4 regions of the Streptomyces sp. NPDC107562 genome follow, and region 2 is predicted to be linked to each of the others. Evidence: riboswitches for the same ligand, from Rfam matches in the RefSeq annotation. Region 2 holds a riboswitch; each other region holds the start of a gene.

Evidence for each region. Region 2 has a riboswitch for cobalamin ahead of metE (5-methyltetrahydropteroyltriglutamate--homocysteine S-methyltransferase). Riboswitches for the same ligand answer to the same signal wherever they lie in the genome.
Region 1: another riboswitch for cobalamin. It lies ahead of ACZ7LV_RS24425 (ribonucleoside-diphosphate reductase subunit alpha); the one in region 2 lies ahead of metE (5-methyltetrahydropteroyltriglutamate--homocysteine S-methyltransferase).
Region 3: another riboswitch for cobalamin. It lies ahead of ACZ7LV_RS24850 (energy-coupling factor ABC transporter permease); the one in region 2 lies ahead of metE (5-methyltetrahydropteroyltriglutamate--homocysteine S-methyltransferase).
Region 4: another riboswitch for cobalamin. It lies ahead of ACZ7LV_RS06105 (cobalamin biosynthesis protein); the one in region 2 lies ahead of metE (5-methyltetrahydropteroyltriglutamate--homocysteine S-methyltransferase).

Annotation. Positions count from the first base shown of each region.
Region 1 is NZ_JBVKBE010000009.1:137,510-145,100, reverse strand. It holds gene ACZ7LV_RS24455 (GntR family transcriptional regulator) at 1-262, shown strand, start outside; gene ACZ7LV_RS24450 (carbon starvation CstA family protein) at 340-2,484, shown strand; gene ACZ7LV_RS24445 (YbdD/YjiX family protein) at 2,450-2,656, shown strand; gene ACZ7LV_RS24440 (DUF3311 domain-containing protein) at 2,756-3,019, shown strand; gene mctP (monocarboxylate uptake permease MctP) at 3,016-4,626, shown strand; gene ACZ7LV_RS24430 (GNAT family N-acetyltransferase) at 4,746-5,252, shown strand; cobalamin riboswitch at 5,269-5,445, shown strand; gene ACZ7LV_RS24425 (ribonucleoside-diphosphate reductase subunit alpha) at 5,570-7,591, shown strand, end outside.
Region 2 is NZ_JBVKBE010000006.1:79,296-86,886, reverse strand. It holds gene ACZ7LV_RS18900 (FAD-binding dehydrogenase) at 1-817, shown strand, start outside; gene metE (5-methyltetrahydropteroyltriglutamate--homocysteine S-methyltransferase) at 875-3,193, opposite strand; cobalamin riboswitch at 3,366-3,587, opposite strand; gene ACZ7LV_RS18890 (metal ABC transporter ATP-binding protein) at 3,735-4,370, shown strand; gene ACZ7LV_RS18885 (metal ABC transporter permease) at 4,367-5,236, shown strand; gene ACZ7LV_RS18880 (metal ABC transporter solute-binding protein, Zn/Mn family) at 5,194-6,006, shown strand; gene ACZ7LV_RS18875 (class I adenylate-forming enzyme family protein) at 6,198-7,591, opposite strand, start outside.
Region 3 is NZ_JBVKBE010000009.1:223,565-231,155, forward strand. It holds gene ligD (non-homologous end-joining DNA ligase) at 1-427, opposite strand, end outside; gene ku (non-homologous end joining protein Ku) at 553-1,587, shown strand; gene ACZ7LV_RS24830 (hypothetical protein) at 1,727-1,993, shown strand; gene ACZ7LV_RS24835 (ATP-binding cassette domain-containing protein) at 2,245-3,099, opposite strand; gene cbiQ (cobalt ECF transporter T component CbiQ) at 3,096-3,845, opposite strand; gene ACZ7LV_RS24845 (energy-coupling factor ABC transporter substrate-binding protein) at 3,851-4,219, opposite strand; gene ACZ7LV_RS24850 (energy-coupling factor ABC transporter permease) at 4,216-4,923, opposite strand; cobalamin riboswitch at 4,958-5,141, opposite strand; gene ACZ7LV_RS24855 (tetratricopeptide repeat protein) at 5,482-6,915, shown strand.
Region 4 is NZ_JBVKBE010000002.1:55,158-62,748, forward strand. It holds gene ACZ7LV_RS06090 (class II aldolase/adducin family protein) at 1-284, opposite strand, end outside; gene ACZ7LV_RS06095 (inorganic phosphate transporter) at 604-1,845, shown strand; gene ACZ7LV_RS06100 (hypothetical protein) at 1,877-2,098, shown strand; cobalamin riboswitch at 2,266-2,407, shown strand; gene ACZ7LV_RS06105 (cobalamin biosynthesis protein) at 2,509-3,459, shown strand; gene ACZ7LV_RS06110 (cobyric acid synthase) at 3,456-4,967, shown strand; gene cobN (cobaltochelatase subunit CobN) at 4,964-7,591, shown strand, end outside.

The DNA of each region.
Region 1 (7,591 bases), on a different contig from region 2:
CAGCCTGGTCAAGTACACCTCCCTCTACACCGCGCTCGCCGAGGTCTACGACGTCCATCTGGCCGAGGCCGAGGAGACCATCGAGACCTCGCTGGCCACCCCGAGGGAGGCCGGGCTCCTCGGCACGGACGTCGGCCTGCCGATGCTCATGCTGTCCCGGCACTCGCTGGACCGGGAGGGCAAGCCGGTGGAGTGGGTGCGCTCGGTGTACCGCGGCGACCGCTACAAGTTCGTGGCACGCCTCAAGCGCCCCACGGCGTAAACGTGTTCGCGGTGTAGCGCAGGTCACATCGCCTGCCCTACCGTCCTCCCGTAACGCATACGACGGGAGGACGACCCGTGCGCACAGCGAACGCCCGAACCATCGTCATCTGGAGCCTCGTCGCCCTCGTCGGCGCCGTCGGCTGGACCGTGCTCGCGCTCTCCCGCGGCGAGGAGGTCTCCGCCGCCTGGATGGTCGCGGCGGCCCTCGGCTCGTACGCCATCGCCTACCGCTTCTACGCGAAGTTCGTCGCGCACAAGGTCCTCAAGGTCGACAGGACCCGTGCCACCCCGGCGGAGCGCCTCGACAACGGCATCGACTACCACCCCACCGACCGCCGTGTCCTGCTCGGCCACCACTTCGCCGCGATCGCCGGCGCCGGCCCCCTGGTCGGCCCCGTGCTCGCGGCGCAGATGGGCTACCTGCCCGGCACGATCTGGATCGTCGCCGGCGTCATCTTCGCGGGCGCGGTCCAGGACATGGTGGTGCTGTTCTTCTCCACCCGCCGGGACGGCCGCTCGCTCGGCCAGATGGCGCGGGAGGAGATCGGCCCGTTCGGCGGCGCGGCCGCGCTGCTCGCCGCGTTCGCCATCATGATCATCCTGCTCGGTGTGCTGGCCCTGGTCGTCGTCAACGCCCTGGCGGCCTCCCCCTGGGGCACCTTCTCCATCGCGATGACCATCCCGATCGCGCTGCTGATGGGCTTCTACCTGCGCGTCCTGCGGCCCGGACGGGTCGCCGAGGTGTCCCTCATCGGCGTGGGCCTGCTGCTGTTCGCCCTGGTCTCCGGCCGCTGGGTGGCCGAGTCGTCCTGGGCGGAGACCTTCACCCTCGCCCCCTCGACCCTGGTCGTCTGGCTGGTGGCGTACGGCTTCATCGCGTCGATCCTGCCGGTGTGGATGCTCCTCGCACCCCGCGACTACCTCTCCACCTTCATGAAGATCGGCACGATAGTGCTGCTCGCCCTCGGCGTCGTGATCGCGCTGCCGACGCTGCGGATGGACCCGGTCACCGACTTCGCCTCCCGCGGCGACGGGCCGGTCTTCGCGGGCTCCCTCTTCCCGTTCGTGTTCATCACGATCGCCTGCGGTGCCCTGTCCGGATTCCACGCGCTGATCTCGTCGGGCACGACGCCGAAGATGATCCAGAAGGAGACGCAGGTCCGGATGATCGGCTACGGCTCCATGCTGATGGAGTCGTCGGTCGCCGTCATGGCACTGATCGCGGCCAGCGTGATCGACCCGGGGCTGTACTTCGCGATGAACGCGCCGGCCGGTGTCATCGGCACCAGCGTGGAGCAGGCCTCGCAGGTGGTGGGCGGCTGGGGCTACCAGATCTCCCCCGAGGAGCTCGCCGCGGCGGCGAGGAGCGTCGAGGAGTCGACGCTGCTGTCGCGCACCGGCGGTGCGCCCACGCTGGCGGTCGGCGTCTCGGAGATCTTCTCCCAGGTGACCGGCGGGGGCCTCAAGGCCTTCTGGTACCACTTCGCGATCATGTTCGAGGCGCTGTTCATCCTGACCGCGCTGGACGCGGGCACGCGCGTCGGCCGGTTCATGCTCCAGGACACCCTCGGCAACGTGTACCGGCCTTTCCGGAACGTCAGCTGGAAGCCGGGCCTGGTGATCACCAGCGCGATCGTCTGCGGGCTGTGGGGCTACTTCCTGTGGGTGGGCGTCCACGAGCCCCTCGGCGGCATCAACCAGCTGTTCCCGATCTTCGGTATCTCCAACCAGCTGCTGGCGGCGGTGGCGCTCGCCGTCTGCACGACGCTGCTGGTGAAGTCGGGCCGCCTCAAATGGGCCTGGATCACCGGTGTCCCGCTCCTGTGGGACGCGGTCGTGACCCTGACGGCCAGCTGGCAGAAGGTCTTCTCCAGCGACCCCAGGGTCGGCTTCTTCCAGCAGCGCCAGGTCTTCCAGGACGCCATCGACCGGGGCGAGATCCTGCCGCCGGCCAAGTCCATGGACGACATGCACACCGTCGTCACCAACTCCACGGTGGACGGCGTCCTGTCGGCCGTCCTCGCCCTGCTGATCGTGGCGGTCCTCGTGGACGCGGCGCGGATCTGCGTCCGGCACGTCCGCCGGCCCGCGCTCACCACCCTCAGCGAGGCGCCGTACGTAGCGTCGAAGATCGTCGCGCCCGCCGGACTGATCGCCACGCCCGAGGAGCGGGAGGAGGAGCGCCGTGCGAGCGTCGGCACTGCTGCGCCGAGTGACTAGCGGGGTGCGCTGGTACGTCCGTGAGCTGACGGACGAGTCGGCCTACGACCGCTATGTCGCGCATGTCCGTAAGGGCCACCCGGAGGCGGAGGTGCCCACCCGGCGGGAGTTCGAGCGGATGCGGACGGACCGGCAGGAAACAGACCCGCGGCAAGGATTCCGCTGCTGCTGAGTAACCGGTATCTGAACAGGGGCTTCCGGTAGCGGGACACCGTGACCTAGATTGCCTGCGCGTTGCACCAGGTGATCAGCGAGGGGACGGAGCCGTCCGATGTCAGAAGCCTCAGAAGTGAACAGAGGGCCGGTGGTGACGCCTGTGCGCGTCGTCATCGCCCTCTGCCTGATAGCACCGTTCGTGGCCATGCTCTGGGTGGGCTCGTACGCGAAGACGGACCCGACCTTCATCGGCATCCCGTTCTTCTACTGGTACCAGATGGCCTGGGTCGTGATCTCCACCGCCCTCACCATGACCGCCTACTGGCTGTGGCAGCGTGACCAGCGCGCCCGCAAGACGCAGGGGGGTGCCGGAGCATGAAGGACGGTGTGAACGGCGTCGCACTCGCCGTGTTCATCCTCTTCTTCGTCGCCGTCACGGTGATGGGCTTCCTGGCCGCGCGCTGGCGCAAGGCCGAGAACGAGCACAGCCTCGACGAGTGGGGCCTCGGCGGCCGGTCCTTCGGGACCTGGATCACCTGGTTCCTGCTCGGCGGCGACCTCTACACGGCGTACACCTTCGTCGCCGTACCGGCGGCGATCTACGCGGCGGGCGCGGCCGGCTTCTTCGCGGTGCCGTACACGATCCTCATCTACCCGATGATGTTCGTCTTCCTGCCGCGACTGTGGTCGGTCTCCCACAAGCACGGCTACGTCACCACCTCGGACTTCGTCCGCGGCCGCTTCGGCTCCAAGGGCCTGTCCCTCGCCGTCGCGGTCACCGGCATCCTCGCGACCATGCCGTACATCGCGCTCCAGCTGGTCGGCATCCAGGCCGTGCTGGACGTGATGGGCATCGGCGGCGGCGAGGACACCAACTGGTTCATCAAGGACCTGCCGCTGCTGATCGCCTTCGGAGTGCTGGCCGCGTACACGTACTCCTCGGGTCTGCGGGCGCCGGCCCTGATCGCGTTCGTCAAGGACGCGCTGATCTACATCGTGATCGCCGTCGCCATCATCTACATCCCGATCAAGCTGGGCGGCTTCGACGACATCTTCGCCGCCGCGAACGACAAGTACACGGAGGCCGGTGCGGGCGGGCTGGTGCCGAACGCCGCCTCGCAGTGGACGTACGCCACGCTGGCACTGGGCTCGGCGCTCGCCCTGTTCATGTACCCGCACAGCGTGACGGCCGTGCTGTCCAGCCGCAGCAGGGACGTGATCCGCCGCAACTCCACGATCCTGCCGCTGTACTCGCTGATGCTGGGCCTGCTGGGTCTGCTCGGCTTCATGGCGATCGCGGCCGGCGTCAAGGTGGAGAACGGCCAGCTGGCGATCCCCCAGCTGTTCGAGAACATGTTCCCGGACTGGTTCACCGGCGTCGCGTTCGCGGCGATCGGCATCGGCGCGCTGGTCCCGGCGGCCATCATGTCGATCGCGGCGGCCAACCTCTTCACCCGCAACATCTACAAGGACTTCCTCAAGCCGGACGCCACCCCCGCGCAGGAGACCAAGGTCTCCAAGCTGGTGTCCCTGCTGGTGAAGGTCGGCGCCCTCGTCTTCGTCCTCGGGATGGACAAGACGGTCGCGATCAACTTCCAGCTGCTGGGCGGCATCTGGATCCTCCAGACCATGCCCGCCCTGGTCGGCGGTCTGTTCACCCGCTGGTTCCACCGCTGGGCGCTGCTGGCCGGCTGGGCGGTCGGCATGACCTACGGCACGGTCGCGGCCTACGGTGTCGCCTCCCCGACGCAGAAGCACTTCGGCGGCTCCTCGGCGGAGATCCCCGGCATCGGTGAGATCGGCTACATCGGCCTCACGGCGTTCGTCCTCAACCTGGTGGTCACGGTGGTCCTCACCTTCGTCCTGAAGGCCGTGAAGGCTCCCGAGGGCGTCGACGAGACCAAGCCCGGCGACTACACGGCGGACGCCGGCGACCCGGGAGTCCAGGTGGAGCTTCCCCCGGCGACCGCGGGTGCCGCCCACTGAGGCGCGGGGCCGTTCCGGCACGCGGCGTGGCCGCGTGAGCGCGAGCGACCACTGAACGACCCGCAGCGGGCCGCCGACATCGCATGATGCGGCGGCCCGTCGTCGTACACACTGCCGCCATGGACATCGACATCCGCCGCGCGCACCCCGCCGAGTACGCCACCCTCGGTGAGATCACCGCGCAGGCCTACCTCCAGGACGGACTCCTCGACTTCGGCGAGAGCGACGGCTACCTCGGCGAGCTGCGAGACGTCGCCAAGCGCGCGGCCGCCGCACAGGTGCTCGTGGCCGTCGCGCACGAACGCGTCCTCGGCGGCGTGACGTTCGTCCCCTCCGGCGGCCCCATGGCCGACATAGCCGCCCCCGACGAGGCGGAGATCCGCATGCTCGCCGTCGCCCGGGAGGCCCGCGGCCGCGGGGTCGGCGAGGCCCTGGTGCGCGCCTGCGTCGACCGCGCCCGCGCCCTCGACGGCTGCGCCGGGCTCGTCCTGTCGACCCAGCGGACCATGCACGCGGCCCACCGCATCTACGAACGGCTGGGCTTCACCCGCACCCCCGAGCGGGACTGGAACCCCCTCCCGGAGCTGGACGACATCACGCTTCTCACCTACCAGTTGACGCTCTGAAGTCATCGGCGACACAACATATGGGGGTGCTGTCGGCACCCGGCACCAGATGTATGCTCATGCTCGCTGTCGCCGCAGGGGAATCCGGTGCGAATCCGGAACTGTCCCGCAACGGTGTACTCGCGTGCGTCCGTCCCGAAAAGGGAGCGCACGCCGGTTCAGTCCGAGGACCTGCCGACAGTGCGCCCGGCCGTCCGGCCCGGGTGCCCTGACGTCCGGGTCTCGTGGAATGGGCCGGTGGACGCGAACGCCCCTGCGCTCGTGTGCCCTCCCCTGCCCTTCGCGAGGCCCCCGTGCCGAGCGAGGGAGAGCCCCACGTGACCATCGCGCCAGCCGAACCGGCCGCAGCGACCACCGTGGAAGGGGAGACCGACGGACCAGGGACCGCGTTGCTGCGGACCCTCACCGAGCTGACCGCCGACCTCCCCGACGCCGACCCCGGCCGGGTCGCCGCCGCCGCGCTGCGCGGCCGTTCCGCGCGGGCGGACGAGAACGAACTGCGGGAGCTGGCCACGGAGGCCGCCGCCGGACTGATCTCCGAGGACCCCGCCTACTCCCGGCTCGCCGCGCGGCTGCTGACCGTCTCCATCGCCGCCGAGGCCGCCTCCCAGGGGGTCACGTCCTTCACGGAGTCCGTGGCGGTGGGACACCGGGAAGGGCTCATCGCCGACCGCACGGCCGGGTTCACACGCCTGCACGCCGACCGCCTGGACGCCCTGGTCGACCGGGACGCCGACGACCGCTTCGGCTACTTCGGCCTGCGCACCCTGTACAGCCGCTACCTGCTCCGGCACCCGATCACCCGCAAGGTCGTCGAGACGCCCCAGCACTTCATGCTGCGCGTCGCCGCCGGCCTCGCCGAGGACGACACCACCCGGTCGGTGGACGAAGTCGCCGCGCTCTACGGGCTCATGAGCCGCCTCGACTACCTCCCCTCCTCCCCCACCCTCTTCAACTCCGGCACCCGGCACCCCCAGATGTCGTCCTGCTACCTCCTGGACTCCCCCAAGGACGAGCTGGACTCCCTCTACGAGCGCTACCACCAGGTCGCCCGGCTCTCCAAGCACGCCGGCGGCATCGGTCTGTCGTACTCCCGGATCCGCTCCCGGGGCTCCCTGATCCGCGGCACCAACGGGCACTCCAACGGCATCGTCCCGTTCCTGAAGACGCTGGACGCCTCGGTCGCCGCCGTGAACCAGGGTGGCCGGCGCAAGGGCGCGGCCGCCGTCTACCTGGAGACCTGGCACTCCGACATCGAGGAGTTCCTGGAGCTGCGGGACAACACCGGCGAGGACGCCCGCCGTACGCACAACCTGAATCTCGCGCACTGGATCCCGGACGAGTTCATGCGGCGGGTCGACGCGGACGCCGCGTGGTCGCTGTTCTCCCCGTCGGACGTGCCCGAGCTGGTCGACCTGTGGGGCGAGGAGTTCGAGGCCGCGTACCGCGCGGCCGAGAGCCGGGGCCTGGCGAAGAAGACCCTGCCCGCCCGTGAGCTGTACGGCCGGATGATGCGCACCCTCGCCCAGACCGGCAACGGCTGGATGACCTTCAAGGACGCCGCCAACCGCACCGCCAACCAGACCGCCGAGCCGGGCCACGTCGTCCACTCCTCGAACCTCTGCACGGAGATCCTGGAGGTCACGGACGACGGCGAGACCGCCGTGTGCAACCTGGGCTCGGTCAACCTGGGCGCGTTCGTCGTGGGCGACGGCATCGACTGGGAGCGGCTGGACGCCACCGTCCGCACCGCCGTGACCTTCCTCGACCGCGTGGTCGACATCAACTTCTACCCGACCGAGCAGGCGGGCCGCTCCAACGCCCGGTGGCGCCCGGTCGGCCTCGGCGCGATGGGCCTGCAGGACGTCTTCTTCCAGCTGCGGGTGCCCTTCGACTCGCCCGAGGCGAAGGCGCTGTCCACCCGGATCGCCGAGCGCATCATGCTCGCCGCGTACGAGGCGTCCGCCGACCTCGCGGCACGCAACGGGCCGCTGCCCGCCTGGGACCGGACCCGCACCGCCCGGGGCGTGCTGCACCCCGACCACTACGGCGTCGAGCCGACCTGGCCGGAGCGCTGGAGCGCGCTGCGCGAGCGCATCGCCGCGGTCGGCATGCGCAACTCCCTGCTGCTGGCGATCGCGCCCACCGCGACGATCGCCTCGATCGCCGGCGTCTACGAGTGCATCGAGCCGCAGGTGTCGAACCTCTTCAAGCGCGAGACGCTGTCCGGCGAGTTCCTCCAGGTCAACTCCTACCTGGTGCGGGAGCTGAAGGAGCTCGGCGTCTGGGACGCCCGCACCCGTGAGGCGCTGCGCGAGGCCAACGGCTCGGTGCAGGAC
Region 2 (7,591 bases):
CACCGAGGGCCTCAAGAACTACGACCCCATCTGGCCCGGTCATGGCATCCGCATCCTGCCCGGCCCGTCCTCCCTGTGGTTCGACGCCACCGGCAAGCGGTTCTCCAGCCCCGACATCCCGGGCTACGACACCCTGCACACCCTCAAGTCGATCACCGACAGCGGATACGACTACTCCTGGTTCGTCACCACACAGAAGATCATCGCGAAGGAGTTCGCCCTCTCCGGCTCCGAACAGAACCCGGACCTCACCGAGAAGAACGTCTGGCAACTGCTGTCACGCATCTGGCAGACCCCGGAGCCCATCGAGCGGTTCAAGGAGAGGGGCGAGGACTTCGTCGTCGCCGAGACCCTGCCACAACTGGTCGCGGGCATGAACGAGCTGACGGGCCAGAACCTGATCCGACCGGCCGACCTCCAGCGGCAGATCGAGGCCCGCGACCGCGAGATCGCCAACCCCTACACCAAGGACGTCCAGGTCATGGGCATCCGCAACGCGCTCGCCTATCCCGGGGACACGCTCAGCCGCACCGCGTCAGCGCACCGGATCCTGGACCCGGCCGCCGGGCCGCTGATCGCCGTGCGGCTCAACATCCTGACCCGCAAGACCCTGGGTGGTCTCCAGACCGACCTGTCCGGCCGCGTCCTGAACGCCTCCGGCACCCCGGTCCCCGGCCTGTACGCGGCCGGTGAGGTCGCCGGCTTCGGCGGGGGAGGCGTCCACGGATACCGCTCGCTGGAGGGCACCTTCCTCGGCGGCTGCCTGTTCTCCGGCCGCAAGGCGGGACGCGCGGCGGCCGAGGCGACCGCGAGCTGAACCCTCTCCCGCAGGCCGGGGCGCCGCCGACGCCCCGGCCTCTTCGGCACGGCGGGATCAGGAGGCCGACAGCTCCGCCCGGACCGTGCGGGCCGCGGCCACCAGGTTCTCCAGCGACGCGCGGGTCTCGGGCCAGCCGCGGGTCTTCAGACCGCAGTCGGGGTTGACCCACAACCGTTCGGCCGGAATGGCCTTCAGGCCGGTACGCAGCAGTTCCGCGGCCTCGTCGGCGCCCGGGACGCGCGGGGAGTGGATGTCGTAGACACCCGGCCCGGCCTCGCGCGGGTAGCCGTGCGACGCCAGCTCCCGTGCCACCTGCATGCGGGAGCGGGCGGCCTCCAGGCTGATGACGTCCGCGTCGAGGTCGTCGATGGCCTGGACGATGTCGCCGAACTCGGCGTAGCACATGTGGGTGTGGATCTGGGTGTCCGGGCGTACGCCTGCGGTGGTGAGCCGGAACGCCTCCGTCGCCCAGGACAGGTAGGCGGCGTGGTCGGCCGAGCGCAGCGGCAGGGTCTCGCGCAGCGCCGGTTCGTCGACCTGGATGACCGAGGTCCCGGCCGCCTCCAGGTCGTTCACCTCGTCGCGCAGCGCGAGGGCGACCTGGCGTGCGGTGTCGCCGAGAGGCTGGTCGTCGCGGACGAAGGACCAGGCGAGCATGGTGACCGGCCCGGTCAGCATGCCCTTGACCGGGCGGCCGGTGAGGGACTGGGCGTACGTCGTCCAGCGCACCGTCATCGGCCCGGGGCGGGAGATGTCCCCGGCCAGGATCGGCGGGCGGACGTAGCGGGTGCCGTAGGACTGGACCCAGCCGTGCTGGGTGGCGAGGTAGCCGGTGAGCCGCTCGGCGAAGTACTGGACCATGTCGTTGCGTTCGGGCTCGCCGTGCACGAGGACGTCGAGGCCGGTCTTCTCCTGGAAGGCGACGACCTCCTGGATCTCGGCCCGGATGCGCTCCTCGTACCCGGCGTCGTCGATCCGGCCGGCCCGCAGGTCGGCGCGGGCGGCCCGCAGTTCGCCGGTCTGCGGGAAGGAGCCGATGGTCGTGGTCGGCAGCAGGGGCAGGCCGAGGTGGGCGCGCTGGGCGGCGGCCCGCTCGGTGTACGGCTGGGAGCGCCGGGCGTCGGCCTCGGTGACGGCGGCGGCGCGGGCGCGGACCGCCGGGTCGTGGGTGATCGGCGAGCCCGCCCGGGAGGCCAGGACGGCCCGGTTGGCGGCCAGTTCGGCGGTGATCGCGCCGGTGCCCAGGGCGAGTCCCTTGGCGAGGGTGACGATCTCGGCGGTCTTCTGCTGCGCGAACGCGAGCCAGCGCAGGATCTGCGGCTCGACGTCCCGCTCCAGACCCGTGTCGAGCGGTACGTGCAGCAGCGAGCAGGAGGCGGCCACGTCGACCCGGTCGGCGAGGCCCAGCAGGGTGCCGAGGGTGGCGAGGGACTTCTCCAGGTCGGCGGCCCAGATGTTGCGCCCGTCGACCACACCGGCGACCAGGCGCTTGCCGGGCAGTCCGCCGACGGCCGCCAGGGCGTGGAGGTTGGCCGCGCCGGCCCCGGTGAAGTCCAGCGCGAGTCCCTCGACGGGGGACTTGGCCAGGACCGGCAGGGCGTCGCCGAGCCGGTCGAAGTACGAGGCCACGAGGAGCTGGGGCCGGTCGGTGAGGGCGCCGAGTTCGCGGTAGGCCCGCTCGGCGGCGTTCAGGTCGGCCGGGGTGCGGTCCTGGGCGAGGGCGGGCTCGTCGAGCTGCACCCACTCGGCGCCCGCCGCGCGCAGGTCGGCGAGGACCTCGGCGTACACCGGCAGCAGCCGGTCCAGCAGCGTGAGCGGGGCGAAGTCCGCGGGGGCGCCCGGCGCGGGCTTGGCGAGCAGCAGGTACGTCACGGGCCCGACGAGGACCGGACGGGCCGTCAGCCCCAGCGCGCGGGCCTCCTCGAACTCCGCGACCTGCTTGGCGGCGTCGGCGGCGAAGACGGTGTCCGGGCCCAGTTCGGGCACCAGGTAGTGGTAGTTGGTGTCGAACCACTTGGTCATCTCCAGCGGCGCGACGTCCTGCGTGCCCCGCGCCATGGCGAAGTACCCGTCGAGCGCGTCGGCCGCGACGGCCTCCCGGTGCCGGTCGGGGATCGCGCCGACCATGACGGTCGTGTCGAGCACGTGGTCGTAGTACGAGAAGTCGCCGCTCGGCACCTCGTGGACGCCGGCGTCGGCGAGGCGACGCCAGGTGGCGGCGCGCAGTTCGGCGGCGGTCGACCGGAGGGCGTCGGCGGTGACGCGGCCCTTCCAGTAGCCCTCGATCGCCTTCTTCAGCTCCCGGTTGCGGCCCTGGCGGGGGTAGCCGTACACGGTGGCCCGTGCTGCCGCGGCTGCGGGCTTGGTGGTCACGGAGATCTCCTTCGCGAGATGAATCCCTGAGATCCCGGGGACGGGACGAGAGCGCGAAGGGTGACGGAACCGGACGGACCCGACCTCGCGCGGCTTGCGAGCACCGCGCGGTCGTCCGCCTGGTAGTACGCCGACCCGCCCTCGAGGTCACCGGAATGTCCGCGCGCGAGGGGTCGCGCACGGGCAGTTGGCAGGTCTTCGGACTCGCGGGCCCGCCTCGTGTCGTACGAGGCACCTACTGGCCGTCGCTTCCCGGACCCGTCTCCTCGGGCCCAGTGCGTATGACGGCGGTCGTTCCCACTCACCGCTGCGGGGCAGTCCCGGATTTCCACCGGGTTCCCTCTTACGACGTCCCGCCTGGCGGACGGGGCGAACCAGCTGCGCCGACCACCCTACGCCGCGACGGGCGCGCGAGGCGGGCAGGTCCGGCATGCGGAAGGTGAAGTCGGACACGCGGGTGCGTGCCGCCGGTGTCGGCGCCACGCACCTGGGAACCAGCCGCCGTCTTCTTCCGACTGCTGTGGAGGAGCGAGGAGGTGGCATGGAAGGACTGGACGTCGTGATGCGCGAGGTCGCCTGCCGGCACGGCCGGGTGGAGGCCGTCCGGGGCGTCGACCTCGACGTCGCGGCCGGCCGGCGGGTGGCGTTGACGGGTACCAACGGCTCGGGCAAGACCACGTTGCTGCGGGCCGTGCTCGGTCTGCACCGCCGGGCGGGCGGCCGGATCCTGGTGGGCGGCCGGGACACCCGCAGCGCGGCCGAGTGGGCGTGGCGGCGCCGGGCCTGCGCCTGGATCCCGCAGAAGCCGGCCGTCGGCCGGTTCCCGCTGCTGGCGGGGGAGTTGCTGGACAGCGGCGGCGCGCGGGACGAGGCCGTCGAGGCGGCGGCGAAGCTGGGCGTCGGGCAGCTCGTCGGACGGCCGGTGCACACCCTGTCCGGCGGCCAGTTGCAGCGGATGTACCTGGCGCGGGCGGTCGGCTGTGTCGCCGCGGGCGCCGGGGTGCTGCTGGCCGACGAACCCACCGCCGCGCTGGACTTCGCCGGGCAGGAGGAGGCGGCCGATGTCCTGCTGTCCCTGCCCGTGACCGTCCTGGTCGTCACCCACGACCGGGCCCTGGCCGACCGCTGCGACCAGGTGCTGGAGATGGCCGCCGGCCGGCTGCGGGAGGTGCGGTGAACGCCCAGGCCGCCGCCGACGTCGGCCAGTTGCTGCAACTCGTCCCGGTCCAGCGTGCGGGGACCGCCCTGCTGCTGGCCGCCGTGGGCCTGCCCGTGATCGGCGTCGTGATCGTCGGTCTGGACATCATGCCGGTGCGGTTCGCGATGATGCACGTGGCGCTCCTCGGCATCGCGGTGGGCCTGCTGACCGGCCTCGACCCGATGCTGTGCGCGCTGCTCGCCTGCGCTCTCGCCGGCGCCGGGGTCGCCCCGCTGGCCCGCACCCCGGACGGGCTGTCGGGGGCGATGGGCCTGCTCATGAGCCTGGCGATCGCGGCGGCGCTGCTCGTGCTCGCGGTGTCCGGGGTCAACGCGGCCGGCGCGTTCGCCCTGTTGTGGGGTTCGATCCTGTCCGTGGGCACCGCCGACCTGTGGGTGCTCGGCGCCCTGGCGGTCGCCGTCCCGGCCCTGTTCTGGTGGCGGCGCCGCGACCTCGCCCTGCTGCTGTACGACCGCGAACTCGCCCTGTCCTCCGGCGTACGGATCGAGCGGCTCACCCTGGTGCTCCTCGTCCTGGTCGCGGTGGCCGTCGCGGGAGCCATCAAGCTCACCGGCGCGCTGCTCGTCGACGCCCTCACGCTGCTGCCGGCGCTCGCGGCCCGCCGCCTCGGCACGTCCCTGAAGTCCATCACCGCCTGGGCGGTCGGCATCGGAGTCGCCGTGAACCTGACCGGGTTCCTCCTCGCGCTCCGCTTCGACTGGCCGCCCGGGCCCGTCCTCGTCCTCACCGCCGGCGTGGTCGTCCTCGCCGTCCATCTCCTACCCGAACGGAGAACCAGCTCATGGCGCGCACCCGCGTCCCCAACACTTCCCTCCTCGCACTGACCCTCACCGCGGGGCTCGCCCTGACCACGACCGGGTGCGGGGGCGGGAACGAGCCGTCGTCGTCCTCGTCGTCCGGTGCCAAGAACTCCTCGCCGGTCGTCGTCGCCACCACCACCTGGGAGGGCGCACTCGCCAAGGCCGCCGGCGCCGAGGACGTCGAGGTCATCGTCCCGCAGTCGGTGCAGCACGCCCCGGACTACGACCCCAAGCCCTCCGACCTCGCGGCGGTGGCGGGCGCCGACTACGTGCTCTACGCGCCCTTCGAGCCGTACGCCGCGAAGATCAAGGAAGCGGCCGGCTCCGACGCCGAGCTGGTCGAGGTCGCCCTCGACAACGACGCGGACAAGGCGAAGGCCGAAGTCGCCAGGCTGGCGGAGCTGTTCGGCACCGAGGACGCCGCCGCGCGGTGGACCGCCTCCTTCGACTCCGAGTACGCGGCGCTGCACAAGGGCCTGAAGGCCAAGTGGCCGCGAGGGGAGCAGCCCACCGTCGTCGCCCAGGTGTTCACGACATGGGCGGCGAAGCTGGCGGGCGCCGAACTCGCCGGTACCTTCGGGCCCGAGGCCGTGACGGCGACGCAGCTGTCCGAGCTGTCGCGGACGAAGCCCCGACTCGTCCTGGACAACGCGCACATGACGACCGGCACGGTGCTGCCCGACGCGGGCGCCGAACAGGTCGAGATCGTCAACTACCCGGGGACGGATCTGGACCTGCTGGCGGTCTACCGGGAAGCCGCGAAGACGGTGGAGACGGCGATGGCCGCCTCGTAACGGTGTCGCGTCACGCACCGAGGGGGCCGCCCGCGCCGGATGGCCCTCTCAGCGCGTGGTGGACTCAGCCGGCCGGAGTCAGCGGGCGCTCCGGACCCGGTTGCGCGGCGGCGATGGCCGCCTCGTAACGGTGTCGCGTCACGCACCGAGGGGCCGCCCGCGCCGGACGGCCCTCTCAGCGCGTGGTGGACTCAGCCGGCCGGAGCCGGCGGCCGCTCCGGACCCGGCTGCGCGGCGAATCGTTCCCGCACTACGGCACGGTCCGGCTTGCCCGCGGGGGTGAGCGGCAACTCCGCCACGACCAGCAGCCGTTCGGGGTGCTTGCGCCGCTCCAGTCCGCGCCCGTCGAGGTGGGCGCACAGCTCGGCCAGCGTGGGCGTGCGGCCCTCGCGCGGCACCACGCACGCCGCGAGCCGCTCACCCATCAGCGGATCGGGCACCCCCACGCAGACCACGTCCCGCACCAGCGGATGGCCCGCCAGCTCGATCTCCACCTCCGCCGGGCTGATGTTGGCCCCGCCGCGGATCACGACGTCCTTGAGCCGGCCGACGACCCGCAGGGTGCCGTCCTCCTGGAGCAGTCCGAGATCCCCGGTGCGCACCCAGCCGTCGTCGGTGCGGTAGCGGGCGTCCAGGTCCGGGGCGGCGACGTAGCACAGCGGCGTCATCGGGCCGCGGGCCACGATCTCGCCGACCGTGCCGCTCGGCAGCTCGCGCAGTTCGCGGACGCCGGGGCTGGCGATGAGGATGTCGGCGACGCGTGGGTCGGGGTGGCCCGCGAGGACGCCGGGCCCCGCGCCCCTCGTGTCCTCGGCCGCGAGCCCCGTATGGCAGTTGACGCCGTCGGCCGAGCCGTAGAGGTGCACGACGGGGCAGCCGAAGACGCGCCGCGCCTCCTCGGCGGTGGCCTCGTCCAGCGGGGAGCCGCCGACCACCAGGGCGGTGGGCGGGGTGAACTCCGGCAGGCCGCCCTCGGCGACGCGGTCCAGCATCATCCGGATCATGGTCGGCACGCCGAGGACATGGGTGGGCCGGTGCTCGACGAGTGCCTCCAGCGCGGCCTCGGGCGTGAAGTGGTCGAGCAGGACGAGCGTGCCGCCGTGCCGGGCGAGCGCGACGGCGGTGCCGTTGCTGCCGAACGCGGAGGCCAGCGGCACCAGGAACAGGCAACGCGGCGGCTGCCCGCCGGTCATGAGCGAGGCGAGGAAGTTGCCGCGCCCGCCGGCCAGCGCGTTGTGCGAGTACGCCACCATCTTCGGCTCGGCCTCCGAGCCGGAGGAGACGAGGATGCGGGCGGCGGAGTCGGGGTGAGGGCGGGCCGGGGCGAACGCCCTGGGGTCGGTGCGCAGCAGCGCGGACAGCGCCACCGCCCCCTCGGGCACGGTACCGGGCCCGGCCGCCACCACGGCGCGCAGGGCGGGCAGTTCACCGGCCAGCGCCAGCAGGTCGGCCGCGTGGTGGTTGCCCCGGTGCTCGGCGGCCGCGACGACCGCGACCGCCTCCGATCTGGCCAGCAGCGACGCCGCTTCCCGCCCGCCTCGCCCCACGGGGAACGGCAGCGCGACGGCGCCCAGGGCGGCCAGCG
Region 3 (7,591 bases), on a different contig from region 2:
CCTGCACGACGGTGGCGGGCGGACCCGGGTCGAGGTCGAGGACGAGCCGGTCGGCGACGCCCGGTGCGGAGATCACCCATTGGTGGGTGTGGAACTCGGCGACCAGGTTCGCCGCCCACATCAGGCTCGGGAGGTCCTGCACCAGCACCATCCGTGCCGGCCCCTCCGACCGGGGCACCTCGGCGGTGGTGACCCACTCGGGGGTACCCGGCGGCACGTTCTTGGCGAAGAACACCTGCCCGTCGGGTCCGTCCGGATAGCGCAGGAAGGACACCGGCCGGTCCCGCAGATGGGGCAGCAGCACGTCGGCGTTCGTCGCGTAGTAGTGCAGCAACTCGCCCTTGGTGAAGCCGGTCGCCGGATGCAGCACCTTCTCCAGATTGCTGAGCGCGACCCGTCGCCCCTCCACCTCAGTGATCGGCGTCATACGATGAAGAATCACATGAAAAGCATGAGAATCATACGAACTCCACCGATACGTCATGACAGCCGCGGGAGCCTTGGGGGCCGCCAAGGCCGCCAAGGCCGCGCAGGTCAAGAAAGGTGCTGGACGTGCGATCCATTTGGAACGGCGCCATCTCGTTCGGCCTGGTCAGCATCCCGATCAAGCTGGTGAACGCCACCGAGAGCCACACGATCTCGTTCCGCCAGATCCACACCGAGGACGGCGGCAGGATCCGCTACCGCAAGTTCTGCGAGCTGGAGGACCGCGAGGTCAGTGGCGCCGAGATCGGCAAGGGGTACGAGGACGCCGACGGCTCGATCATCCCGATCACCGACGAGGACCTGGCACAGTTGCCGCTCCCCACCGCCAAGACGATCGAGATCGTGGCCTTCGTGCCGGGCGACCGGATCGACCCGCTCCAGATGGACGCGGCCTACTACCTCGCGGCGAGCGGCGCTCCGGCCGCCAAGCCCTACACGCTGCTGCGCGAGGCGCTCAAGCGGAGCAACAAGGTGGCCATCGCCAAGTTCGCGCTGCGCGGCCGGGAGCGGCTCGGCATGCTGCGGGTGGTCGGCGACGCCATCGCGATGCACGGGCTGCTGTGGCCGGACGAGGTCCGCGCACCCGAGGGCGTCGCCCCCGACACCGGTGTCACCGTCCGTGACAAGGAGCTCGACCTCGCGGACGCCCTGATGGACACCCTCGGCGAGGTCGAGCTGGAGGACCTGCACGACGAGTACCGCGAGGCCGTCGAAGAGGTCATCGCCGCCAAGGCGGCCGGCGAGGCGCCCCCCGAGGCCCCGGAACCCGCGGCCGGCGGCAAGGTGCTCGACCTGATGGCGGCGCTGGAGAGCAGCGTCCGCGCGGCGCGGGAGTCGCGCGGTGAGGCGCCGGCCGAGGACGCCGACGTCCACGCCCTGCCGCAGCGCAAGTCCAGCCGTACCGCGCCGAAGGAGCCTGCCGGGAAGAAGTCCACGGCGAAGAAGGCGGCCGCCAAGAAGACGGCGTCCAAGTCGGCCCAGGGGACGAAGAAGGCGGCGGCCTCGAAGAGCACGGCGAAGAGCACCGCGAAGACGGCGGCGAAGAAGTCGACGGCCAAGAAGACGACGGCGAAGACGACGGCGCGCAAGCGTTCGGCGTGAGCGGGTCGTCGCTTCGAAGTCGACAGGCCTGTCACAGAGTCCGGTCGCCGGCCGGTCACTCCCGCCCGTTCAGGTAGTCATGTTCGTGCACTGACCGAACTGACCGAACTGACGAACTGACCGAACGGAGCGGGACGCGATGCGATCCGGGCAGCAGGAGAACGAGACGCGGGACCAGGACGTCCCCGCAGACGCCTGGTGGGCGGGGATGGGCACGGTCGGCGGGCTGGTCCTGGTGCTGATCGGGGTCGCCGTGGCGGCCTGGGCCTTCCTGGACCTGCCGGGCAGCCCGGGCGGCGACCACGCCGTCTACCAGGCGGCCAAGGTCGGCGCGATCGGTGCCGTGGTCGCGGGTACGACGCTCCTCGCCCGCCGCAAGAAGGACACCGACGCCCCGGGCGACTGAGGACCCGCGGGGCAGCGCCCCGACAGCAGCGCCCGCCTCGCGCAACCGGGCGGCGACCTCCGTCGGCCTGCCTGGCCTGCCTGGCCTCCTGGCCTCCTGGCCTCCTGGCCTCCTGGCCTCCTGGCCTCCTGGCCTCCCGGCCTACCCGGCCTCCCGGCCTCCCGGCCTACCCGGCCTCCCGGCCTACCCGGCCTCCCGGCCTACCCGGCCTCCCGGCCTACCCGGCCTCCCGGCCTACCCGGCCTCCCGGCCTACCCGGCCTGCTCCGCCTGTGTCGCCGCCAGCGTCGCGAGTTCCTCCGCCGTGCGCGGGCCCGGCGCCGTACCGGCCAACAGGCCCTGGCCGCGCAGCAGTTCCGCCGCCGCGACACCCCACGGCAGGCGCAGGCCCGCCTCCCGGAGGAGGTGGGTGCGCGCCAGGTTCTCGGGTGCCGGGCCGGTGCGGACGCCGGACGGGGTGAGCAGGGCCGCGTCGTCGGCCCAGCGCAGCGCCAGGTCGACGTCATGGGTGGCCATCACCACCGTCGTACCGCTCGCGCGCAACCCGTCCAGGGTGGCGAGCAGCCGTTCCTGGCCGTCGGGATCGAGCCCGGCCGTCGGCTCGTCGAGGATCAGCACCCGCGGCCGCATGGCGACGGCCCCGGCGATCGCGGTCCGCTTGCGCTGCCCGTACGACAGCAGATGCGTGGGCCGGTCCGCCAGCGCGGCGATGTCCAGCGCGGCCAGCGCCAGGTCCACCCGCGCCCGCACCTCGGAGTCCGCGAGCCCCAGGTTGAGCGGCCCGAAGGACACGTCCTGCGCCACCGAGGCGGCGAAGAGCTGGTCGTCCGGATCCTGCACCACCAGCTGGACGGTGGTCCGCAACCGGGTCAGCCCCTTGCGGTCGTACGACACCGTGCCGCCGTCCACCGTCAACTCCCCGGCCCGCGGCCGAAGTCCCCCGCTGAGCAGCCGCATCAGCGTGGTCTTGCCGCTGCCGTTGCGCCCGAGCAGCGCCAGCGCGCGCCCCTCGCGCACCTCGAAGTCGAGGCCGGTGAGCACGGCCGGGCCGTCCTCGTAGGCGAACGACACGTCGCGCAGGGCGACCAGGGGGGCGGCCTCGCTCATGACAGCGGCCTTTCGAGTACGAAGGTGAGGGCGGTCAGCGCCCCGAGCAGCGCGACGCTCACGACCGTGAACGGCACGGAGACGCGGGCCTCGGGCACCAGGACGCGCAGGGTGCCGTCGTAACCGCGCCCGGCGAGCCCGGCCTGCAGGCGACTCGCCCGGTCGAACGCGCGCACGAAGGCCGTGGCGCCCAGCCCGGCCAGCGACCGCCACTGGGCGGCGCGCGTGGTGTGCCCGAGCCGCGCCGCCTGCGCCTCGCGGATCCGGCGCACCGAGTCGAGGAGCAGAAAGCTCATGCGGTACGTCACCAGCGCCACGTCCACCACGGGCGCGGGCACGCCGGCCCGCACCAGGCGGGGCAACAGGTCGGACATCGGGGTGGTGAACGCGAACAGCAGCACGCCGAGTGAGGCCGCCGAGGTCCGCAGCAGCAACTCCCCGGCACGGACCGCGCCGCCGCCCGCGAGACCGACGAACCCGCCCGGCCCCCCGACCCGCACCAGCAACGGCAGCGCGCCGGTGACGCAGAAGCCCAGCGGCACGCGGTACGCGAGCCACAGCCGCCGCCACGGCACGCCCGCCGGCCCGAGCAGCACGGCCAGCGCCGTCACCAGCACCAGCGCCGCTCCTGGCCAGGGCGGCAGCGAGATCGCCAGCACCGTGAGGCCCAGCCCGAGCACGGCCTTGTCCAGGGGGTGGCGGCGGCGCCAGCGACTGCTGTGCGCCGCCGCGTCGATCGGCAGCACGAGGCTCAGGCCCCTTCGGCCCCGTCGACACCGTCGGCCCCGGACACCCGCGCCGCGCCCTGCCGCTCCGTGGCCCGGGCCTCACCCTGGCGACGGCCCCTCCGGACCCCGAAGTAGTACGCGAGCGCGCCCGCGCCGACCGCTGCCTGGAGGGCGAACAGCCCCGACTCGATCTCACCGGACGGCGGCTCGTACAGCGGAGCGAACCAGGGCTCGTAGTCCGGGTCCAGCTCGGTGATCGCCGTCTCCGCCTCGGCGTCGGCGCCGGTGAACGGCTCCTCCTTGTGGTCGCCGAGGCCGAGCACCAGCGGAAGCACCGCGAGGGCGACGACCGCGAGCAGCAGCAGGAGGTTGGTCCTCGTGTGGCGCTTCATCGGGCCACCGCCTTCGCGTCGGCGTTCTCGCCGCGGGTCCCCTTGGTGAGCAGCACGCCCAGCCGGGTCAGTTCCCCCTTGCTGGACTGCACGAGCAGTCGCATCACCAGCACCGTCAGCAGCCCCTCGCTCACCGCGAGCGGGATCTGCGTGACCGCGAAGATGGAGCCGAACTTGCCGAGCGCGCCGAGGAATCCGCTGCTCGGGTCGGGAAAGGCGAGCGCCAGCTGGACGCTGGTGACGCAGTACGTGGACAGGTCGGCGACGAACGCGCCGAAGAACACGGCGACCATCAGCGGCACGTCGTAGCGCCGCAGCAGCCGGTAGACGCCGTACCCGGCCCAGGGGCCGACGATCGCCATCGAGAAGACGTTGGCGCCGAGCGTGGTCAGTCCGCCGTGCGCCAGCAACAGCGCCTGGAACAACAGGGTGATGGTGCCCAGCACCGCCATGACCGGCGGCCGGAACAGGATGGCGCCCAGTCCCGTGCCGGTGGGATGCGAGCAACTTCCGGTCACGGACGGCAGTTTCAGGGCCGACAGGACGAACGTGAAGGCGCCCGAGGCGCCGAGCAGCAGGGTGCTCTCGGGATGTTCCCTGACCTCACGGGTGAGGGAACGGACTCCGTGGACGACGAACGGCGCGGACGCGGCACCCCAGGCGATCGCGTGCGCCGGAGGCAGAAAACCCTCGGCTATGTGCATGGCTTCAGCAGACCCTCTCCAGCACCTCGTGGATGGTGTACAACGTGCCTCGGCCGGTCTCCTGGCTGACGGGTGACACCGCCCGTGCTCCGCCTTCCCGGGTCACTAGGACCCAGTGGCTGCCCCTGAGGGCCGGAGCCGGACTTCCCGATCACAGTGGCGAGGGCCGCACCGGTATCGCACCGGATTTCCCGTTCACCAAGGCGTGGCGACAGTAGTGCGCCCGCGGGGGTGGTGACAAGCGGCGCATCGGGGGCGCGAAGGCGCTGGTCACGCGGCGCGCCGAGGCGGCGCGCGGGGCCGGCGCCGCTGGTCGACGCCGGGTTCGGGGCCGGGTTCGGGGCCGGTTCGGGGCCGCTCCCCGAAGGTGGCCCGATAAAGGGCGCGCCGAACGGCTGGACAGCAACGGCGTGGGGAAATAAGTGAGTTGAGAGGCAGTTCGCCGACCGGGGGGCACGCCGAACCGGGGTCCCGGTGGCGCCGGCACCGGAACCGGGAGCCGGTGACTCCGGCACCGACGGCTGCACGGGGAACCACTCACACCAGGGGGAGAGCACGATGGAAGAACCGACCTACACCACACCCTTCGCACCACCGCCACGGCCGCCCGAGCCGCCCCGCGTCCACCACCACGACCCGCTGGCCGCCGCCCTCGGCAACGCCTCCCTGCTCGGCGTCGGCTACTGGCTGCTCGGACGCCGCGGACTCGCCGTACTGTCCCTGCTGGGCACGGTCGTCCTCGTCTCGCTGCTCGCCGCCACCGCCGCGTGGGGCTACGAGATCGCCGCGCTGGTGTGGTGGGTCGCGCTCGTGGCCCACGGTTGGTTCCTCGCGAGCCGCGGCGTCCCGCGCGCCGCGTCCCGTAGGCAGCGCCTGATCGCGCTCTGCGTCACCGTGCCGGTGCTGCTGGCGGTGGGACTCCTGCGGTACGACGCCCTGCGCATCGGACAGGACGTCACCGAGGCCCGCGACAAGGGCGACTGCGCCGCGGTGTTCCGGGCCCAGGACGAGGTGTGGGCCGGGCACCGCGTGGCCGGCGCCCCGGTCAGCGCCCGGGGTGACGAGGTGGTCGAGGACTGCCGGAACCTGGGAACGGCCGAGGTGCTGCTGGACAGAGGCCTGGGCAACGACACCGAGGCACTGGAGCGGGGCTTCGGCATCCTCACCTCCGTGCTCCGCGAACCCGGCAACGAGCGGACCGTCGGCACGGTCCTCGACGGCTTCCTCGACGGACTGCCCACGGACGACGCCTGCGGGACCGTCGGCGTCACCGACTGGCTCCGCGACCGCGAGGCGACCCGCGACCAGCTCGACCGGTCCGCGTCCACCGCGGACCGCGTGGCGCCCGCCGCGCTCGTCGCCTGCGGTGACACCCTCATGCAGGGCGACGACTGGCAGGCCGCAAGGGCGCACTACAGGCAGCTGCTCGACGAGTATCCCGACGACGGTCTGCAGAGCCGGGCCCGCACCGGCGTCACCAAGGCCACGCAGGCCATCGAGCTGGACAACGTCCGCTCCCTGCTGTCCGGCACGCAGGACGAACAACCCGAGTACTGCTCCCAGCCGGCCAAGTACAGCGCCGCCAAGCCCCTGGGCAAGGGCACCAACCGGGCGATGTACTTCGGCAACACCGAGTACACCAAGCAGCTCCCCGGCAACTGGAAGGCCACCGACGCCGCGCGCGCGGCGGCGATCGTGTGCGTGGGCGAGGAGGACTTCGGGACGTCCGTCCAGACGTGCCCGTACCAGAGCCAGCGGTCCGGCACCATCACGTACGTGACCTTCCACCGGATCGCGATCCCGGTACGGGTCTACGAGGTGCGCACCGGCAAGCTCGTCTCCCGGCGCACGGTCCAGATCAGCGGATCCAGCTGCCCCGCGGTCCTGTCGTACCTGACCTGGGGCGACGAAGACAACCCACCGAGGAACCGGTACGTCGACGACTCCGCGTCCGACGTGCGCAACGCATTCAGGCCGCTGACCCACCGCTGACCGGCCGGCGGCGTGGGGGACTGACCCGGGCGGGTGGTCCACGCCCACGCCGCCGCGGCTGACCCTCACCTTCGCGACGACGTCGGCAGGCCGCTGACCAACTGCTGACCGGCCGGCGGCGAGGGGGTCGAGCCCCGGGAGGGTCCACACCCCGCCGCCGCGGCCGACCCACACCCTCGCGACGACATCGGCCGGCTCTTCGCGATGTTCCGCACGGCCGCGGCCGACATCGACTCGGCGGTGCCGCACAGCGCCTGCCTCGACCGCTCCGCACCCCGCACGGACAGGCGGGCGAGCGTACGCACCGGTGCGGGAGCACCGCAGGGTCCCGCGGGTCACCCACCTGATGCGGACCGACCCGTACCTCGCAGGGATCCAAGATCATCGAGCGTGAGGGAGGCCAGGGTCTTCCGTTTCGACAAGTGGAGGCGTAGGTTCCGGGTACCCCGCGCGGCACCCTCACAGGTGCGGGCCCGCCAGTTCCGGACGGCGGGCCGCGCGGGGGCCAGAGCCACACGGTCGCGCAGGCCGTCGGTGGACGAGACGGCCGCGCACACGGGTGACGGTCGATCAGCCTCCACGCAGGGGTGGCGCATGCGGGCCGGCCATGGGCCGAGCGCGGCGGAGCGGACCGCTCCTGCCAGCGGCGATGCCGAGGCGGCTGCTGCATCGGGAG
Region 4 (7,591 bases), on a different contig from region 2:
ACCTGGCGCCCGTCGAGGTCGACGCCGGTGATGTCGTCCGGCGTGAGCCGGTCGTAGGGGACGCCCGACGGAGTGACCAGGACCGTGTTCCCCACCCGTACCGAGACGTTGCCGGAGGTGCCGACGACCAGGCCCTCGGAGACGGTCCGGCGTGCGGTGGCCACGAGCTCCTCCCAGGCCCGTGCCTCCTCGTCCGCCGCCCCGCCGCCCGGCGCCCCGGCCGGATCCTGTGCGTCGTCGGGAGCGCCCGGTGCCTCCCGCTGTTCCCACCGCTCTTCAGCCATGCCGCGATCCTGCCAGGCGGACCTTCGGCGCGTTCCGGCGCGGCCCTGTCGCGACGGCGCGCCCGCGGGCGGGGCGGCTCGCTTCGTGCGGGGTGACCAACGTCTCTTCGCGGGGGTCGCCGGCCCGGCCGGTGCGGCGCGCGGAGGGCCCCTGCCCGTGCGGGGTACGGGGCCGGCGGCGCGGCGCGAGGACCGAACCCTCCCGGCGGTACAGGCACCCCCTTTCACGGACACCCACAAGCCCCTCTCAGTTCACCTTTCGTTCACTTGGGTTACCTACGTTCGTCCAGCCAATGACCTCGAAAGATTGCCTGGGTAAATGGAAGGCATCTCGCTGATCCTCGCGATTGTGGTGGTAACCGCTCTCGCGTTCGATTTCACGAACGGTTTCCACGACACCGCGAACGCGATGGCCACCACCATCTCGACGGGTGCCCTCAGACCCAAGGTCGCGGTGGCCATGTCCGCCGTCCTGAACCTGGTCGGCGCCTTCCTCTCCGTGGAGGTCGCCAACACGATCTCCAAGGGCCTGGTCGACGAGAGCGGCATCCGTCCCGAGGTCATCTTCGCCGCACTGGTCGGCGCGATCCTGTGGAACCTGCTGACCTGGCTGGTCGGCCTGCCGTCCTCCTCGTCGCACGCCCTGATGGGCGGCCTGATCGGCGCCACCGTCGCCTCGGCCGGCGTGGGTGCCGTCCACGGCGACGCGCTGGTCACCAAGGTGCTGATCCCGGCGATCGCCGCCCCGCTGGTCGCGGGCGTCGCGGCGCTGCTGGCGACCCGGCTGACGTACCGCCTGGGCCGCAAGGCCGACGACAAGGCCTCCGCGAAGGGCTACCGCGCCGGCCAGATCGCCTCCGCGGGCCTGGTCTCGCTGGCGCACGGCACCAACGACGCGCAGAAGACGATGGGCATCATCACCCTCGCCCTGGTCGCGGGCGGCACCCTCGCCCCCGACTCCGACCCGCCCCTGTGGGTCATCCTCTCCGCGGGTCTCGCCATCGCGCTCGGCACCTACCTCGGCGGCTGGCGCATCATCCGCACCATGGGCAAGGGCCTGACCGACCTTCAGCCGCAGCAGGGCTTCGCCGCGCAGACCAGCGCCGCGACCGTCATCCTGGCCTCCTCCCACCTCGGTTTCTCCCTCTCCACCACGCATTCGGTCTCCGGTGCGGTGATGGGCGCGGGCCTCGGCCGCAAGGGCGGGGTGGTCCGCTGGTCCACCGCCACCCGGATGTTCGTCGCCTGGGGCCTGACCCTGCCGGCCGCCGCGCTGGTCGGCGCGATCGCCGAGTGGGTGACGGGCTTCGGCCCCTGGGGCACCGCCCTGGTCGCCGTCTTCCTGGTCGGCTCCAGCGCCGCGATCTGGAAGATCTCCCGCCGCGAGGTCGTGGACCACACGAACGTCAACGACGCGGACGGGGAACCGGCCGGCGTGGTGACGACCGCGATGGCCGCCGTGACGCCGCCCCCGGCGGGCACCCCGGCGGAGGACCTCACGGCCACGATCCCCCGGCAGGCCACGGCCTCGGAGCCGACGCCCTCTCAGGCCACGGTCTGAGCACCCTGATACCGAAGGAAGCAGCACAAGCATGAAGATCGACTGGGCGGCCCTCGGCTCCGTCTTCGGCGTCAGCCTCGTGGTCACGGTGGCTCTGGTGGGCCTGTTCACCCTCGGTGTCACCGCTCTGTCGCGGCGCGAACGGGCGGCCGCGCAGGGCGAGTCGGCGGCGCTGGCGGTGACGGGCGCCTACGCCGCCTTCGCGGCGTGCGCGGCGGCCGTGGGATACGGGATCTATCTGATCGTGGCCTGAGCACCCCGGTGTTCGACGCGCCCTGCGCGGTGCCCTCGACGGGGCTCCGGGCAGGGCGCTTCGTCGTGCGCGGGGACAGCGCGAGCGGCGGACGGGAGACCCGTGCCGCCGGTGGCGTGTGGGACTCAGCACACTTGCCCCGTCGCAGGTCAACAGCAAGTTGACGGCCGTTCCGGCCCCGTGGTGGACTTCCGGGGCCATGTACGGCGGCAGAAGAGGAAGCCCGGTGTGAATCCGGCGCGGTCCCGCCACTGTGACCGGGGAGGGAACTCCCCGGGAGCCAGGAACTCTCACCGCCGGTCTCGTCGAACCAGGGCGTGGACACCCTGAGTGAGGACATATCGCCATGCTCGGCCGCCAAGTGAGGTCCCGCACCAGGTCTCTGCCCGCCCGCACGGCCGGCTGAGCCCGTGCGTGCCGATCGCGTCTTCGCGTACGGCGCCGCCGCCGGCCTCCTCGGCGACCATGTGCTCGGCGACCCCCGCCGAGGGCATCCGGTCGCCGCGTTCGGGCGGGCCGCCGCCGCGGTGGAACGGGTGTTGTGGCGGGACCACCGCGGATGGGGCGCGCTGCACACCCTCGTGTGCGTGGGCGGCGCCGTCGCCCTGGGCACCGCGGCCCACCGGGTCGTACGGTCCTCCCCCGCCGCTTCCGTCGCGCTGACCGGCGTCGCCACCTGGGCCGTCCTCGGCGGGACCTCGCTCGCGCGGGAGGCCCGGGCCGTCGGGCGGGCCCTGGAGGCGGGGGACGTCGAGGCGGCGCGGGCCCGGCTGCCCCATCTGTGCGGCCGCGACCCGCAGGCGCTGGACGCGCCGGGGATCGCGCGGGCGGTGGTGGAGTCCGTCGCGGAGAACACGTCCGACGCCGTGGTGGGGGCGCTGGTGTGGGGGGCCGTGGGCGGGGTCCCGGGGCTGCTCGGGTTCCGGGCGGTGAACACGCTCGACGCGATGGTGGGGCACAGGTCCCCGCGCCACCGCCGCTACGGATGGGCCAGCGCACGACTCGACGATCTCGCCGGGTGGCCGGGCGCCCGGCTGACGGCGTCGCTCGCCGTGCTGGCGGGCGGCGACGCGCGAGGAGCCGTACAGGCCTGGCGCAAGGACGCCGCGCGGCATCCGAGTCCCAACGCCGGGGCCGTGGAGGCCTCGTTCGCGGGGGCGTTGGGGGTGCGGCTCGGGGGGACGTTGTCGTATGCGGGCCGGGTCGAGCACCGGCCCGTGCTGAACGGTGGGGGGCGTGCGGTGGAAGTCGGCGACATCGAGCGGGCCGTCCGGTTGTCCCGGCGGGTGGGCCGGCTGGCCCTGGGGGCCTGCGCGGCCGGAGTGTGGCTGCGGGGACGGCTGTCGAGGAGGCCGGCGTGAACGGGCGTGGGCTGCTGATCGCCGGTACCACCTCGGACGCCGGCAAGAGCGTCGTCACCGCCGGCATCTGCCGCTGGCTGGTGCGCCAGGGCGTGAAGGTGGCGCCCTTCAAGGCGCAGAACATGTCGCTCAACTCCTTCGTCACCCGCGAGGGCGCCGAGATCGGTCGGGCGCAGGCCATGCAGGCACAGGCCTGCCGGGTGGAGCCGACCGCGCTGATGAATCCCGTGCTGCTCAAGCCGGGCGGCGAGAGCAGCAGCCAGGTGGTGCTGCTCGGCAGGCCCGTCGGGGAGATGAGCGCGCGGGGCTATCACGGCGGACGGCAGCAGGCGTTGCTCGGGACCGTGCTCGACTGTCTCGCCGAGTTGCGGGGCACGTATGACGCGGTGATCTGTGAGGGGGCCGGCTCTCCGGCCGAGATCAATCTGCGGCGGACCGACATCGTCAACATGGGGATCGCCCGCAATGCCGGTCTCCCGGTGCTCGTCGTCGGCGACATCGACCGCGGCGGCGTCTTCGCCTCCTTCTTCGGGACCGTCGCGCTGCTGTCCCGTCAGGACCAGGAGCTGATCGCCGGGTTCCTCGTCAACAAGTTCCGCGGCGACGTCTCGCTCCTCGAACCCGGCATCGACATGCTGCACGGCCTCACCGGGCGGCACACCTACGGCGTCCTGCCCTTCCGGCACGGCCTCGGCATCGACGAGGAGGACGGGCTGAGGGTGTCCCTGCGGGGGGCGGTGCGCGAGTCCCGGGTGGCCGCCCCGGTCGGCGAGGACGTGCTGCGGGTGGCGGTGTGCGCCGTGCCGCTGATGTCCAACTTCACGGACGTCGACGCCCTCGCCGCCGAACCGGGTGTCGTCGTGCGGTTCGTGGACCGGCCCGAGGAGCTGGCGGACGCGGATCTGGTGGTGGTGCCCGGCACCCGGGGGACCGTGCGGGCCCTGGAGTGGCTGCGGGAGCGCGGGCTCGCGCGGGCCCTCGTGCGCAGGGCCGCCGAAGGACGTCCGATCCTCGGCATCTGCGGCGGCTTCCAGGTCCTCGGCGAGCACATCGAGGACGACGTCGAGAGCCGGCGCGGGCAGGTCGACGCGCTCGGAGTGCTGCCGGTGCGGGTGCGGTTCGCCCGCGAGAAGACGCTCACCCGGCCGGTCGGCGAGGCCCTCGGGGAGCACGTCGAGGGGTACGAGATCCACCACGGGGTCGCCGACGTCGAGGGCGGCGAACCCTTCCTGGACGGCTGCCGGGTCGGGCAGACCTGGGGCACCCACTGGCACGGCTCGCTGGAGTCCGACGGCTTCCGGCGGGCCTTCCTGCGCGAGGTGGCCGCCGCCGCGGGCCGCCGCTTCGTGCCGGCGCCCGGCACCTCCTTCGCCGCGCTGCGCGAGGAGCAGCTCGACCGGCTCGGCGACCTGATCGAACAGCACGCGGACACGGACGCGCTGTGGCGGCTCATCGAGTCCGGCGCGCCGCAAGGACTGCCTTTCCTTCCACCGGGAGCGCCCGCATGAGCACAGTGTTGTTGTTGTCCACCGCCGACACCGATCTGCTGGCGGCCCGTGCCTGCGGCGCCTCCTACCGGATCGGCAACCCGACCCGCGTGGACGCCGAGAGCGAGCTGCCCGCGCTGGTCGAGGGCGCGGACATCGCCGTCGTACGGCTGCTGGGCGGCAAGCGGGCCTGGGAGGACGGACTCGCCCGGCTGCGGGCGTCGGGGATCCCCACCGTGCTGCTCGGCGGGGAGTCCGTGCCGGACGCCGAGCTGATGGCCGAGTCGTCCGTGCCGGCCGGCGTCGTGGCCGAGGCACTGCGCTACCTCGTCGAGGGCGGGCCCGAGAACCTCACCGAGCTGGCGCGGTTCCTGTCGGACACGGTGCTGCTGACGGGTGAGGGGTTCGACGAGCCGCGGAAGATGCCGGAGTACGGCGTCCACGGCTCCCGTGCCTTCACCGAGGGCCGTCCGACCGTCGGCGTGCTCTTCTACCGGGCCCACGAGCTCAGCGGCAACACCGCGTTCGTGGAAACCCTGTGCGACGCGATCGAGGCGCGGGGCGCCAACGCCCTGCCCGTGTACTGCGGTTCGCTGCGCGGCGCGGACCCGGAGCTGTACACGCTCCTCGCGAAGGCCGACGCGCTGGTCGCCACCGTCCTCGCCGCCGGCGGGACGCACGCCTCGCAGGCGTCGGCGGGCGGCGACGAGGAGGCGTGGGACATCGGCAGGCTGGCCGAGCTGAACGTGCCCGTGCTGCAGGGACTGTGCCTGACCTCCTCGCGGGACGCCTGGGACGCGTCCGACGCCGCCCTCTCCCCGATGGACGCGGCGATGCAGGTCGCGATCCCGGAGTTCGACGGCCGGCTGATCACCGTCCCGTTCTCCTTCAAGGAGCAGGGCCCGGACGACGTGCCCGTGTACGTGGCCGACCCCGAGCGGGCCGGACGCGTCGCCGGGATCGCCGTACGGCACGCGCGGTTGCGGCACAAGCCGAACGCCGACAAGAAGCTCGCGCTCGTCTTCACCGCCTACCCGACCAAGCACTCGCGCGTCGGCAACGCGGTCGGCCTGGACACGCCCGCCTCCGCGGTGCGGGTGCTGGACGCGCTCCGGCAGGCCGGGTACGGGGTGACCGCGTACCCGGACAACGGCGACGAGTTGATCCACCGGCTCATCGAGGCGGGCGGGCACGACGTCGAGTGGCTGACCGAGGACCAGCTGGCGTCGGCGCCCGCGCGCGTGCCGCTCGCCGACTACCGAGCCTGGTTCGACCAGCTCGACCCTGGGCTGCGGGACGCCATGACGGAGGCGTGGGGCGAGCCGCCGGGTTCGCTGTACGTCGACGGCGACGACATCGTGCTGGCGTCCCTGCGGTTCGGGAACGTCGTCGTGATGATCCAGCCGCCGCGCGGCTTCGGCGAGAACCCGATCGCGATCTACCACGACCCGGACATGCCGCCGTCGCACCACTACATGGCGGCGTACCGCTGGCTGGAGGCTGCGACATCGGAGGGGGGCTTCGGCGCCGACGCGGTCGTCCACATGGGCAAGCACGGCACGATGGAGTGGCTGCCGGGCAAGGGCCTCGGGCTCGGCGGCGGTTGCGCACCGGACGCGGTCCTCGGGGACCTGCCGCTGATCTACCCGTTCATCGTCAACGACCCCGGCGAGGGCACCCAGGCCAAGCGGCGCGGACACGCCACCGTCGTCGATCACCTGGTGCCGCCGATGGCCCGCGCGGACACCTACGGCGACCTGGCCAAGCTGGAGCAGCTGCTCGACGAGTACGCGCTCGTCTCGGACCTGGACCCGACGAAGGCACCGGCGGTCAGGGCCCAGATCTGGACCCTGGTCAAGACGGCCGAGCTCCACCACGACCTGCATGTCGACGAGCAGCCCGGCGACGACGACTTCGACGAGTTCGTCATGCACATCGACGGCTATCTGTGCGAGATCAAGGACGTGCAGATCCGCGACGGACTGCACGTCCTCGGCGGCGGCCCGGTCGGCGAGCCGCGCGTCAACCTGGTCCTCGCCGTGCTCCGTGCCTCGCAGGTGTGGGGCGGCCGGGCGAACGCGCTGCCGGGGCTGCGGGCGTCCCTGGCCGAGCACTTCGGGCTGGTGGAGAAGGAGCTGCTGGCGGAGCCGGGCGCGCCGCTGAAGGTGCCGGTCGAGCTGAGCGACCTCGTCGAGGGCCCGTCCCGTACCGCCGCCGACGCCGTCGACCTGCTGGAGCAGCTGTGCCGGCGGCTCGCGGAGGGGATGGAGGAGCGGGGCTGGGCGGCGTCCGGGAGCGCGGCGCTGGTACGGGAGGTGGTCGGCACCGAACTGCCCGCGGCCGTGGCCGTGCTGGAGTTCGCCTGCGACGAGGTGGTGCCGCGGCTCGCCCGCACCACGGACGAGATCGGCCACATCCTCAAGGCGCTCGACGGCGGTTACGTCCCGGCGGGTCCGTCCGGCTCGCCGACGCGCGGACTGGTCAACGTGCTGCCGACCGGCCGGAACTTCTACTCCGTGGACCCCAAGGCCATCCCGTCCCGGCTGAGCTGGGAGGTCGGGCAGTCGCTCGCCGACTCGCTCGTGCAGCGGTACCTCCAGGACACCGGCGCGTACCCGAAGTCCGTGGGCCTGACGGTCTGGGGC